DNA from 3 places in the Paraburkholderia sp. RL17-368-BIF-A genome. Region 3 is predicted to be linked to each of the others. Evidence: predicted binding sites of a transcription regulator. Region 3 holds the regulator's gene; each other region holds the start of a gene.
What was found. The regulator HrcA, encoded in region 3, represses chaperone genes, less so after heat shock. The targets are predictions, from matches to a motif close to TTAGCACTCNNNNNNNNNGAGTGCTAA.

Region 1 (4,284 bases), 160 kb from region 3:
TGCGCGCGGCATGGATCTCCGGATAACGGCGATCGGCCCAATCGATGAGCGCCGCCATCGGTTCCAACAGGGATTGGCCTAGTGCGGCCAAACGATATTCGACGGTCGGCGGCCTCGTTGAAAAAACATGGCGAGTGACGAGTCCGTCGCGCTCGAGATCGCGCAGTGTCTGAGTCAGCATGCGCTTGGAAATGTCCGGGATGGCCCGGTGAAGCTCACTGAAGCGCTGCGATCGCGTCGCGAGCTCCATGACCATGAGCATGCTCCATTTGTCGCCGATGCGGTCCAGCACGTCGCGAACCGCGCAGTGTGCCGGCTGGGCGTCGGCCAATTGACGCTGATATCGGCTGAATCTGTCGATCGCATTCTGGGACGTGCTCATTCGGGTTCCCTTTAACTCTTCTGGTAACAAAAAACTGCCTCCTTACGATGGAAGGCAGAGGTCTCTATGATAGACCTGCCCTCAAACAAAGACCGTTCACCACTCCTACGGACCTCTGGGCCGGGCGTGTGGTGGAGTCGCAGGATACTAATTTCAGGAGAAGTACATGTTTCTGGTTATGGGAATCACGGGACGCGTAGGCGGGGCAACGGCGCAACATCTTTTGGCGCAAGGGAGGAAAGTCCGGGCGCTGGTCCGCAATCGCGAGAAGGCGGCGAATTGGGCGGATCAGGGTGTGGAACTGGTCGACGGCGACTGGAATGATGCGGCCGCCGTAGAGAGGGCGCTCGAAGGAGTCGACGGTGCATTTGTCATGCTGCCGGCGGTCTGGGCCCCGTCGCCGGATTTCAGGGAAGCAAAGAGCGTGATCGCGAACTATGTCGAAGCGCTGGCCAGGGCAGTGCCGCCGCGGGTGGTTGTGCTGTCGTCGATGGGTGCGAACAGAACCAGCGGGCTAGGAATGATCACGGCCCTGTCGCTTCTTGAGGAGGGGCTGCGCCACCTGACGTTGCCGATCGCCTATGTGCGAGCCGGCGGGTTTTTCGAAAACTTCCTTTACGGCTTGCACGTTGCCCAGGACGGCACGCTACCCGTCTACTACAACCCGACGAGCCGGAAGTCGACCATGATCGCGACCGACGATATCGGCGCCCAGGTGGTGACGCTGCTGACCGGGCCGACGTGGTCCGGGCATCGCGTTGTCGAGCTTGGCTCGATGGTCAGCGCCGACGAAGTCGCCGCCCAACTGGGCGAAGTCTTGCAGCGCGACGTCAAGGCCTTTGCCATCCCGCGGGCCGGGTGGGCGGCGGCATTCGAACAGTTCGGCATTCCGAAGGGCCACACCGGACCCGCCGAAGCGATGTTCGATGCCGTCAACGCGGGCTGGATGGACCTCGGCGTTGCGGGCACCGAGCACGTCGCGGGCACGACATCGCCTCGCGATGTCTTTGCGGCGGCCTACAAGGCCACCACGGCATGAACAGAGTAGATCGTGTCGGCTCGTCGACCAGGCGGCCACACTGATGCTCGGCAGCCCTTCATTGGAGAAGGCAGAACGAATGTCCAAGTTTTCCTGGCGCCAGATATTACCTTTGGTTCTCGCGGCTTTTTTCGTCGTGGGATCACTCAGCAACATCGTCGCCCCGCGATCCATCTTCGAGGAATACCTGAAGTGGGGATACCCGCACTGGTTCCATTTTGTGACCGGTTCGCTGGAACTCATGACCGCCGTTCTGCTGGCGCGAGCACGGACACGGCTGTGGGGCGCGGCGCTCGGCTGCACCGTGATGTTGGCCGCGCTGGCAACCGTGACAGTGCACGGCGAATACGGACATGGGGTGGCGCCGCTTGTCGTGGCGATACTATCGATTGTTGTCGGCTGGATTGCCTGGCGCAAGCGGCTCGCTGCGGGTTCCGTGGTTGCCGCCTAAACCTTATGCGGCCCTCAAGAGCTTCAAGCAGCGTAGCTTGAAGCTCCGGGTAGTAAGGGTTTTTACCGACCTTGCGTGGGTTGCCTCGCACATCGAATCTGGCGGGCCAAACGTAAAGGTTGCCGCGTCGGATTACGGCGATTCGTGACCGTAAGCCCTTGTATGTACAAGGGTAATTTGTCCTGCTGCGCACGCTCGCGGCTCAAGCTGAAGTAAACCAGCTTCAAAGTTGGACGAAACTCGCCAACGATCCCTCCCTTCTTGAATTTGTCACCACCTGTCCATATAATTAGCACTCGTCGCACGAGAGTGCTAACAACTTCGCCGGTTGGCTCGGCCAGCCGGGTTTTCCAAGCGTTCTTCAGTCTCAATCAAGAGAGGAGTATGTATGAACCTTCGTCCTTTGCATGATCGCGTGATCGTCAAGCGTCTGGATCAAGAAACCAAGACCGCGTCGGGCATCGTGATCCCCGAAGCCGCAGCAGAAAAGCCGGATCAGGGCGAAATCCTGGCCGTCGGCCCGGGCAAGCGTGACGATAAGGGCGCACAAATCGCCCTCGACGTGAAGGTTGGCGACCGCGTTCTGTTCGGCAAGTACGCAGGCCAGACCGTCAAGGTCGACGGCAACGAACTGCTGGTCATGCGCGAAGAAGACATCATGGCCGTGGTCAACAAGTAAGCGCAAAGCGCTACTTACACGGTTATATCCAGAGAATTCAAGGAGTTAGAAGATGGCAGCTAAAGACGTCGTATTCGGTGATTCCGCCCGTGCCAAGATGGTCGAAGGCGTGAACATCCTCGCGAATGCTGTGAAGGTCACGCTGGGTCCGAAGGGCCGCAACGTTGTCCTGGAACGCAGCTTCGGCGGCCCGACGGTCACCAAGGACGGTGTGTCGGTCGCGAAAGAGATCGAACTGAAAGACAAGCTCCAGAACATGGGCGCGCAAATGGTCAAGGAAGTGGCTTCCAAGACCAGCGACAACGCAGGTGACGGCACCACGACCGCAACGGTCCTGGCTCAGTCGATCGTCCGCGAAGGCATGAAGTACGTTGCATCGGGCATGAACCCGATGGACCTGAAGCGCGGTATCGACAAGGCTGTGACGGCTGCAATCGAAGAACTGCGCAAGATCAGCAAGCCGTGCACGACCAACAAGGAAATCGCACAAGTTGGCGCGATTTCGGCAAACAGCGACTCGTCGATCGGCGACCGCATTGCTGAAGCAATGGACAAGGTCGGCAAGGAAGGTGTGATTACCGTCGAAGACGGCAAGTCGCTGCAAGACGAGCTGGACGTTGTCGAAGGTATGCAATTCGACCGCGGCTACCTGTCGCCGTACTTCATCAACAACCCGGACAAGCAAGTTGCCGTGCTCGAGAACCCGTTCGTGCTGCTGCACGACAAGAAGGTCTCGAACATCCGTGATCTGCTGCCGGTTCTGGAACAGGTCGCCAAGGCTGGCCGTCCGCTGCTGATCATCGCAGAAGACGTCGAAGGCGAAGCACTGGCAACGCTGGTGGTGAACAACATCCGCGGCATTCTGAAGACGGTTGCTGTGAAGGCTCCGGGCTTCGGCGATCGCCGTAAGGCCATGCTGGAAGACATCGCGATCCTGACCGGCGGCCAGGTCATCGCTGAAGAAACCGGCCTGACGCTCGAAAAGGCAACGCTGGCAGAACTGGGCCAGGCGAAGCGTATCGAAGTGGGCAAGGAAAACACGACGATCATCGACGGCGCTGGCGAAGGTGCGAACATCGAAGCGCGCGTCAAGCAAGTGCGCAAGCAGATCGAAGAAGCAACGTCGGACTACGACCGTGAAAAGCTGCAAGAGCGCGTTGCCAAGCTGGCAGGCGGCGTTGCAGTGATCAAGGTCGGCGCTGCGACCGAAGTCGAAATGAAGGAAAAGAAGGCACGTGTCGAAGACGCACTGCACGCAACGCGCGCAGCTGTGGAAGAAGGCATCGTTGCTGGCGGCGGCGTTGCGCTGATCCGCGCACGTACGGCGATCGCCGGCCTGAAGGGCGCTAACGCCGATCAGGACGCAGGTATCAAGATCGTTCTGCGCGCAATGGAAGAGCCGCTGCGCCAGATCGTCACGAACGGCGGCGAAGAAGCCAGCGTCGTGGTGGCGGCAGTTGCTGCTGGTCAGGGCAACTACGGCTACAACGCAGCGACCGGCGAGTACGTCGACCTGGTCGACGCCGGTGTCGTGGACCCGACGAAGGTCACGCGCACGGCACTGCAAAACGCGGCATCGGTGGCAGGTCTCCTGCTGACGACCGACGCAGCGGTTTGCGAACTGCCGAAGGAAGATGCACCGATGCCTGGCGGCATGCCCGGCGGCATGGGCGGCATGGGCATGGACATGTAATTTCGTGTCCGCTCCCCGGTTGGGCCTGGTCTACAGGCTC
Region 2 (4,284 bases), on a different contig from region 3:
CTTGATGACCGCCACGCCGCCCGCCAGTTTCGCGACCCGTTCCTGCAGTTTCTCGCGGTCGTAGTCCGAACTGGCTTCCTCGATCTGCGTGCGAATCTGCTTCACGCGCGCTTCGATGTTCTTGCTGTCGCCCGCGCCGTCGATGACGGTGGTGTTTTCCTTGCCGACCTCGATCCGCTTGGCCTGACCGAGTTCCGCGAGCGTCGCTTTTTCGAGCGACAGTCCCGTTTCTTCGGCGATCACCTGGCCGCCGGTCAGAATCGCGATGTCTTCGAGCAGCGCCTTGCGGCGATCGCCGAAGCCCGGCGCCTTCACAGCAACCGTCTTCAGAATGCCGCGAATGTTGTTGACCACGAGTGTAGCCAGCGCTTCGCCTTCGACATCTTCCGCGATGATCAGAAGCGGGCGGCCGGCTTTCGCGACCTGTTCGAGAACCGGCAGCAGATCGCGAATGTTCGATACCTTCTTGTCGTGCAGCAGCACGAACGGGTTATCGAGCACGGCAACCTGTTTGTCCTGATCGTTGATGAAATACGGCGACAGGTAGCCACGATCGAATTGCAGACCTTCCACCACGTCGAGCTCATCGTCGAGCGACTTGCCGTCTTCCACTGTGATCACGCCTTCCTTGCCGACACGGTCGATCGCTTCGGCAATCCGCTGGCCGATCGACTCTTCGCCGTTGGCCGAGATCGTCGCGACCTGAGCGATTTCCTTGCTGGTCGTGGTCGGCCTGCTGATCTTCTTGAGCTCGTCGATCGCGGCGATCACGGCCTTGTCGATGCCGCGCTTCAGGTCCAGCGGATTGAGGCCCGCCGCTACATACTTCTGTCCTTCACGGACGATGGCTTGCGCGAGCACGGTCGCGGTAGTGGTGCCGTCGCCGGCGGCGTCGCTGGTGCGCGAGGCGACTTCCTTCACGAGCTGCGCGCCGATGTTCTGCACGCGGTCCGGCAATTCGATTTCCTTGGCGACCGAGACGCCGTCCTTGGTCACGATGGGCGAACCGAAGCTGCGTTCGAGCACAACATTGCGGCCCTTCGGACCGAGCGTGACCTTGACCGCATTGGCCAGAATGTTGACGCCTTCGACGAGTTTCGAGCGGGCGACGTCGCTGAAGATGATTTCTTTTGCTGCCATGATTTGACGCTCCGTTCGTTATTGAGTGACCACTGCCACAACATCTTCTTCGCGCAGCACGAGCAGTTCGTTGCCGTCGACTTTGACCGACTGTCCCGCATATTTGCCGAACAGCACGCGCTCGCCGACCTTGAGGTCAGGTTCGACGCGCTTGCCGTCGCTATCGCGCTTGCCCGGACCAATGGCGATAACTTCGCCCTGATCGGGTTTTTCGGCAGCGCTTTCAGGGATCACGATGCCCGAAGCGGTTTTGGTTTCCTGGTCGAGACGCTTGACGATCAGGCGGTCATGCAAAGGACGTAGGCTCATGGTTCGATATCCGCGTGTGAGTTTTGGCACTCGTCGTTGGTGAGTGCTGACCGGAATCGAGTATAGAAAGAAGAGCGCGCGTTGCTCCAATAAGCGATTCATCGAAGGTTATGCGCGTTTGGCATTTGGGTGGAGGCTAGTCGCCCGTTGCTTGCGGTTCTGTCTCCGGGCCGATATCGGGCCAGGGAAGAGAAAGCGGTCACACTATCGATATGAGCAACGCTTCGTTGGCCGGCTGATATCCGCTAGCTACGATGGTCGGTCATTCGCTACGAGCGCAGTCACGCTGCGCGCTCTTCGATGGCCGTTCCCATTCTGACCGTCGCCGCCGTTTCCAAACGCTTCGGCCCCACGCTGGCGCTCGATTCCGTCGACTTCTCGATCAGCGCCGGTGAAGTCGTCGCGCTGATGGGCGCCAACGGCGCGGGCAAATCCACACTGGTCAAAATCTTGAGTGGGGTTTATCGCCCCGACGGCGGCAATCTGAGCTTGCGTGGCGAGCCGTTCCAGCCCGCGTCGCCGCATCACGCGAAACAGCTCGGCATTGCCACCGTCCACCAGTCCATTGCGGATGCGGTGGTGCCGGCGCTTTCCATAGCGGACAACCTGTTGCTCGACCGCCTGTGCGATCCGGCCTCGCCGTGGCGCGCGCCGCCGGCAGCGCGCATTCGCGACGCGGCGCCGTTGGCCGCGCGGGTAGGGCTGGACGCCGATCTGGCTGCGCCCTTGGCGTCGCTGTCGCTCGCCGCGCAGCAGCTCGTGACGCTGGCGCGTGCTTTGGCTACGCGACCGGCGCTGCTGATTCTCGATGAACCCACGGCCAGTCTGTCCGAGCCGGAGGCCGAGCGTCTCTTTGCGTTGCTCGAGCGCTTGCGCGATGAAGGTGTTGCGATTCTGCTGGTATCGCATCGGCTCGGCGACCTGCGTCGTATTGCGCAGCGCGTGACGATTGTGCGCGACGGCCGCATCGTCTCCGACTTACGCGCGCCGATCGATTTCAACGCCGCAGTGGAAACGATGATCGGCCGCAAACTGCGCAGCGATCGCAACGCGGCTGTGTCCACTCAAGCTGCTCTTTCCGCTCAGAAGCCCTGCTTCAGCGTGCGCGATCTGCAATTGACGCCCGGCAGCGTCCCTTTCGATCTGGACGTGCAGCAAGGCGAAATCGTCGCGATCGCCGGGCCGGTCGGCGGGGGCAAGTCGCGTTTTGCACGGGCCATTTTTGGCGCGATCCGCACAGCGTCCGGCACGATGACGCTCGACGGCAAGCCGTGGCGTCCGCGCTCACCTGCCGACGCAATCCGCGCCGGTGTCTTCCTCGCGGGCGAAGACCGTTGGCGTACATCGCTATTTCCGGACAGCGTACCGTTCGCGTCGATCGCGGGCACGCTCAGCTTTCCGTTTCTCACGCGCTGGTTCAGGCGGGGCGTGGTCAAGCGCGGCCGCGAACAGCGCGCGGCGGCCGACGCAATCGACAACTTCGGGATTCGCTGCACGGGTCCGGATGACCGGCTCACGCGTCTATCAGGCGGCAATCAGCAGAAAGTCGTGCTCGCGCGCTGGCATGCGCAACCCGCGCGTTTGCTGCTGCTCGACGAACCGTTTCAGGGCGTCGATGCGGGCGCACGCGCCGATATCGTCGATACGTTGCGGCGTCACGCCGGCCAACGCGCCACGCTCGTTTTCGTCAGCGATCTCGAAGAGGCGCTCGAGATCGCCGATCGCGTCGTCCGTTTCGATCGGGCCACGCTCGACCCTGCCGCCCATTCCGACTTCACTCTCCACGCTCACTCATGAAAACCAGCTCTTCGATTGCATCCGAGGCCGTCGATCAAAACGCGCACGCCGCACGAACCCCGGTCGCGCGCAAAAGCGGCGCATTGCGCAGCCTGCGAGGCCACCTCGAACGAACCGGCATGCTCCTCGTGCTCGCGCTACTGATCGTCGTCTTTGCGCTCAACCAGCCGGCGTTTCTGAATATCGACAACCTGTTCAGCATTTTGCAGTCGGTGTCGATTGTGGCGCTGCTCGGAATCGGCGTGACCGTGACGCTTGCGGCGGGCGGTTTCGATCTGTCGGTGGGCAGCGTGGCCGCATCGGCGCAGATGGCGGCAAGCTATGTGTTGATCGTCTGGCACGGCAATACGCTCGCGGCAGTCGCCGCATGCCTCGTCCTCGGCGTGCTGGCGGGTCTTTTCAACGGCCTGTTGATTACGCGCCTGCGCGTGCCGGATCAGCTTGCCACGCTCGGCACGCTATTTCTGCTCGCCGGCTTGCAATTGATACCCACAGGTGGCCGTTCGCTCGCCACGGGTACGATCCTGCCCGACGGCACGGAAACGACCGGCGTATTCCCCGATGCGTTCCTGGCGCTCGGACGTCTGCGTCTATTCGACGTCGTGCCGTTGCCGGTGATCGTGCTTGCCGTGTTGACGGTGGTGGCTTGCGTGTTGATGGAAAGCACGCGCTGGGGCCGCGTCATTTACGCAATCGGCGGCAACGAGACGGCGGCGCGTCTGGCTGGCGCACCGACTGCGCGCTACCGGATCGCCGCGTATGTCGTGTCGGGCGCGATTGCTTCGCTGGGCGGCGTGCTGATTGCCGCGCGTGTCGGCCGTGGCGATGTCAGCGCGGGCCATTCGATGCTGCTCGATGCCGTCGCGGCATCGCTGGTCGGATACGCGGTGTGGGGCGCCAAGCGGCCGAACGTGTTCGGCACGGTCGTCGGCGCGGTGTTCGTCGGTGTGTTGTTGAACGGCTTGACGATGCTCAACGCGCCGTACTACATGCAGGATTTCATCAAGGGTGTGCTGCTGGTCGGCGCGTTGGCATTTA
Region 3 (4,284 bases):
CGCCCGCATGCAGGAATTCGTCGCGCACTTCCATGCCGATTTCTTCGATCGTCTCCAGGCAGTCGGCCGTGAAGCCCGGACAAAATACATCAGCACGCCGCACGCCTGCCGCGCCGAGTTCCTTCAACGTGGGCGCCGTGTAGGGCTGCAGCCACTCGGCCTTGCCGAAGCGCGACTGGAAGGTGATGCGGCATTCCACCGACGTGAGACCAAGCGCCTGCATCAGCAGCGCGCCGGTTGTCTGACACTGCTCGTGATACGGATCGCCGAGATCCAGCGTGCGTTTGGGCACGCCATGAAAGCTCAACACGAGTTTGTCGCCCGCCGCGAAATCCGGCTGGCCATGAAGATGCCAGTAGTGACGCACCTGCGCCGCGAGCGCCGCGATATATGCCGGATGATCGGCGTATTGACGCACCGTGCGGATCTCCGGCTGATTGCGCATGCGCTTCATCGCGGAGAAGGCGTCGTCGAAAGCGGTCGCCGTGGTCGACGACGAATACTGCGGATACATCGGCACGAGCAGCACCCGCTCGGCGCCCGCGAGCTTGAGCTGATTCAGCATCGCGGGAATGCCCGGCGTGCCGTAACGCATCGCGTATTCGACGAGCACCGTGTAGTCGTTCAACTGCAGCAGATGGCGCAACGCTTCCACCTGCTTTTCCGTATAGACGCGCAGCGGCGAGCCTTCGGGCATCCAGACGGCCGCATATTTCTTCGCGGACGCGCGGCCTCTGAACGGCAGGATCAGCAACCGCAGAATGATCTGCCACAGCAGCGCCGGAATCTCGACCACCCGAGGGTCGGACAGGAACTGCGCGAGATAGCGGCGAACCGCCCGCGGAGTTGGCGCGTCGGGCGTGCCGAGGTTGATCAGCAGCACGGCAACACGGTGCGACGTGGCGTTCTGCGAAGGCCGCTCGAGGTCGAAGCGCATAGGCTATAGCCGGGTAACCGCAGTGAGCGGAGGGTTGAACAGGTGAGATTCATTATAGCGGTGCGCCCTATGGCGGCGGCCTTCGTGGCCGCGCGCCCCAGGCGCCCCTGGCCGTTCGGCTAATTGGCAAGCGGCGCGCGCTCGCGCATGATGTGCCGCATCGACCGCCGCGGCGTTGACCGCTACTGCTGACTTAGCGTGAGCGAAAGCAGTCTTGCGGTGATGTCCACGATCGGGATGACGCGGTTGTACGCCATCCGCGTCGGGCCGATCACCCCGAGCGTGCCGACGATCTTGCCGTTCACCTCATAGGGCGCGGTGACGACGCTCATTTCCTCGATAGGCACGAGGTTGGACTCGCCGCCTATGAAGATCTGCACGCCGGCCGCATGACTCGACACATCCAGCAACTGAAGGAGACTGGTCTTTTGGTCGAACACATCGAACAGCTTGCGCAGGCGCGCCATGTCCGAGGAAAGATCGGCGACTTCGAGCAGATTGCGCTCGCCCGAAATCAGCACGGTCTCGCCGGTGTCGGATTCGTCCGTGCTCGCCGTGACGGCCGCGTGCATGAGCGTGGTCATGTCGCCGCGCAACTGGTCGATTTCTTCGCGCAGGCGGCGGCGCACTTCGTCGAAAGACAGGCCGGCGAAGTGCGCGTTGATGTAGTTCGAAGCCTCCACGAGCTCGGACGGCGAAAAGTCGCGCTGGGTCGCCATCATGCGGTTCTGCACGTCGCCTTCCGGCGTCACGATGATGAGCAGAATGCGCTTGTCCGACAGCCGCATGAACTCGATCTGCTTGAACACGTGACTGCGCCGCGGCGTCAGCACGACACCGGCGAACTGCGACAGATTCGAGAGCACGCTCGCCGCGGCCGCGACGATTTTCTGCGGCTCGCCTGCCTGCAGCGTAGTCTTGACCGTGCGGGTGACCGCCTCTTCGTCCGCGGCGGATTCGACCGTGAGCATGGTGTCGACGAACAGCCGGTAGCCGCGCGGCGTGGGAATGCGTCCCGCCGAAGTATGCGGACTGATGACGAGCCCGAGATCCTCGAGATCCGACATGACGTTGCGGATGGTTGCCGGGCTCAACTCCAGGCCCGAATAGCGCGACAACGTGCGCGAGCCGACCGGCTGACCTTCGGCAATGTAGCGCTCGATCAGCGTTTTCAGGAGGGTTTGTGCGCGAGGATCTAGCATGACGAAAAATTTTAGCTCAATGAGGCGACTACCGCGAGCGCCGACGGCGCCCATCACCGGCGAATTTCCCGCCGCCCGCCGGGACCGCGCCTTGCGCTCGTTCCAGCACAACGTGCCGCATTGTGTCGGGCGTGCCGCCGGCCCCGTTGCCGACGGTCCGGCCAGCCGCGCGCCGGTGCGGTTTGCGCGGCGCGCATGTCATCAAGGCTTCACCATTCTAACGATAATCCCGCACTGCGCTCACGGCCCGCTGCGAACGGCCGGCCGCGGCGTCCCGGCCCCGTTCTTTTCAGGCCCTACCTATGGTGTAATGCCGGCATGCAAGTAACCAGCCAGTTCAAGACTGTCGCGCTCGTCGGGCGCAACAATACGCCGGGCATCCGCGACCCGCTGACCGCGCTCGCCACGTGCATCGCGAAGCGCGGCTTCGAAGTCGTTTTCGAAGCCGACACCGCGGCCGAAATCGGCGTAACCGACTATCCGGCGCTGCGCCCCGCCGAAATCGGCGCGCGCGCCGACGTGGCTGTCGTGCTCGGCGGCGACGGCACGATGCTCGGCATCGGCCGGCAACTGGCGCCGTACCGCACGCCGCTCATCGGCATCAATCACGGACGGCTGGGCTTCATTACCGACATCCCGATCTCCGACATGAGCGTGACCGTGCCGCAAATGCTGGCGGGCAACTTCGAGCGCGAGGAACGCGTGCTGCTCGAAGCGCGCATCATGCGCCAGGGCAATCCGATCTATCACGCGCTCGCGTTCAATGACGTCGTGGTGAATCGCAGCGGCTTTTCGGGCATGGCGGAGCTGCATGTGTCGGTGGATGGGCGCTTCATGTACAACCAGCGTTCGGACGGACTGATCGTCGCCACGCCGACCGGCTCGACGGCGTACGCGCTGTCGTCGCAAGGGCCGATTCTGCATCCGCAACTGCAGGGCATCGTGCTCGTGCCGATCGCGCCGCATGCGCTGTCGAACCGGCCCATCGTGCTGCCGGACGATTCGAAGGTCAGCATCCAGATCGTTTCGGGGCGCGAGGTGAACGTCAATTTCGACATGCAGTCGTTCACGTCGCTGGAACTCGGCGACTCAATCGAAGTGCGCCGCTCGCGTCATACGGTGCCGATGCTGCATCCGGTCGGCTACAGCTATTTCGCGACGCTGCGCAAGAAGCTGCACTGGAACGAATACCCGTCGCACGAGGAAGATCCCAAGCCGTGACCGGCGCGGACGCCGGACCGCAAGCGCGCAGTTCGTAAAACCCGATACCAAGCTCACCGACAAGCACAAACGACTTCCATGCTTCGCCACCTCTCGATACGCGACTTCGTCATCGTCGCCGCGCTCGACCTCGAATTCGACAGCGGCTTTACCGTTTTCTCCGGCGAAACCGGCGCCGGCAAGTCGATCCTGATCGACGCGCTGGCGCTCGCGCTGGGTGCGCGCGCCGACGCGAACGTCGTGCGGACCGGCGAGACCCGCGCCGACATCACCGCCGAATTCGACACGCACGCGCAAGTGGACCAGTGGCTCGACGAGCAGGCGTTGAGCACGGCCGCGGCGGACGGCCAGCACGGCGGCACTGTGATGCTGCGCCGCGTGGTGGATGCGAACGGCCGCTCGCGCGCGTTCATCAACGGCACCGCGGCGACGCTCGCGCAACTGCGCGAAGTCGGCGAAATGCTGGTGGATATTCACGGCCAGCACGCGCACCAGTTGCTGATGCGGCCCGACGCGCAGCGCGAGCTGTTCGACACGCATGCAGGGCTGACCGAGCTGTCCGCGAGCGTCACGCGCGCGTGGCGCGCCTGGCGCGAGAAGGTGCAGGCGGTCGAGCACGCGCAAACCCGCGACCGCGAATTGCAGCTGGAACGCGAGCGTCTGGCATGGCAGCTTGCCGAGCTGGACAAGCTCGCGCCGCAGCCGGGCGAATGGGAAGAAGTCAACGCGGAGCATCGGCGGCTGTCGCATTCGGCGAATCTGATCGACGGTGTGCAAGGCGCGCTGAATGCGCTCTCCGAATCGGACGAGGCAATGATCACGCACCTGGCGTCGATCGTCTCGAAGGTGCGCGACCTTGCCGATATCGACCCGGCCCTGAACGACGTGCTGGCCGCGCTCGAACCCGCCGAGATCCAGCTTCAG

Region 1: groES (co-chaperone GroES) is a predicted target of HrcA. The motif match lies at 2,162-2,188, and genes of this name have one in related genera.
Region 2: P0D87_RS07260 (co-chaperone GroES) is a predicted target of HrcA. The motif match lies at 1,473-1,499, and genes of this name have one in related genera.

Annotation. Positions count from the first base shown of each region.
Region 1 covers NZ_JARESN010000005.1:271,845-276,128, forward strand. Annotated here, with positions in the region: gene P0D87_RS11675 (winged helix-turn-helix transcriptional regulator) at 1-382, opposite strand, end outside; gene P0D87_RS11680 (NmrA family NAD(P)-binding protein) at 549-1,421, shown strand; gene P0D87_RS11685 (DoxX family protein) at 1,501-1,872, shown strand; gene groES (co-chaperone GroES) at 2,261-2,551, shown strand; gene groL (chaperonin GroEL) at 2,604-4,244, shown strand.
Region 2 covers NZ_JARESN010000003.1:288,156-292,439, reverse strand. Annotated here, with positions in the region: gene groL (chaperonin GroEL) at 1-1,140, opposite strand, end outside; gene P0D87_RS07260 (co-chaperone GroES) at 1,159-1,449, opposite strand; gene P0D87_RS07255 (sugar ABC transporter ATP-binding protein) at 1,750-3,246, shown strand; gene P0D87_RS07250 (ABC transporter permease) at 3,243-4,284, shown strand, end outside.
Region 3 covers NZ_JARESN010000005.1:108,830-113,113, reverse strand. Annotated here, with positions in the region: gene hemH (ferrochelatase) at 1-937, opposite strand, end outside; gene hrcA (heat-inducible transcriptional repressor HrcA) at 1,120-2,139, opposite strand; gene P0D87_RS10980 (NAD kinase) at 2,458-3,360, shown strand; gene recN (DNA repair protein RecN) at 3,439-4,284, shown strand, end outside.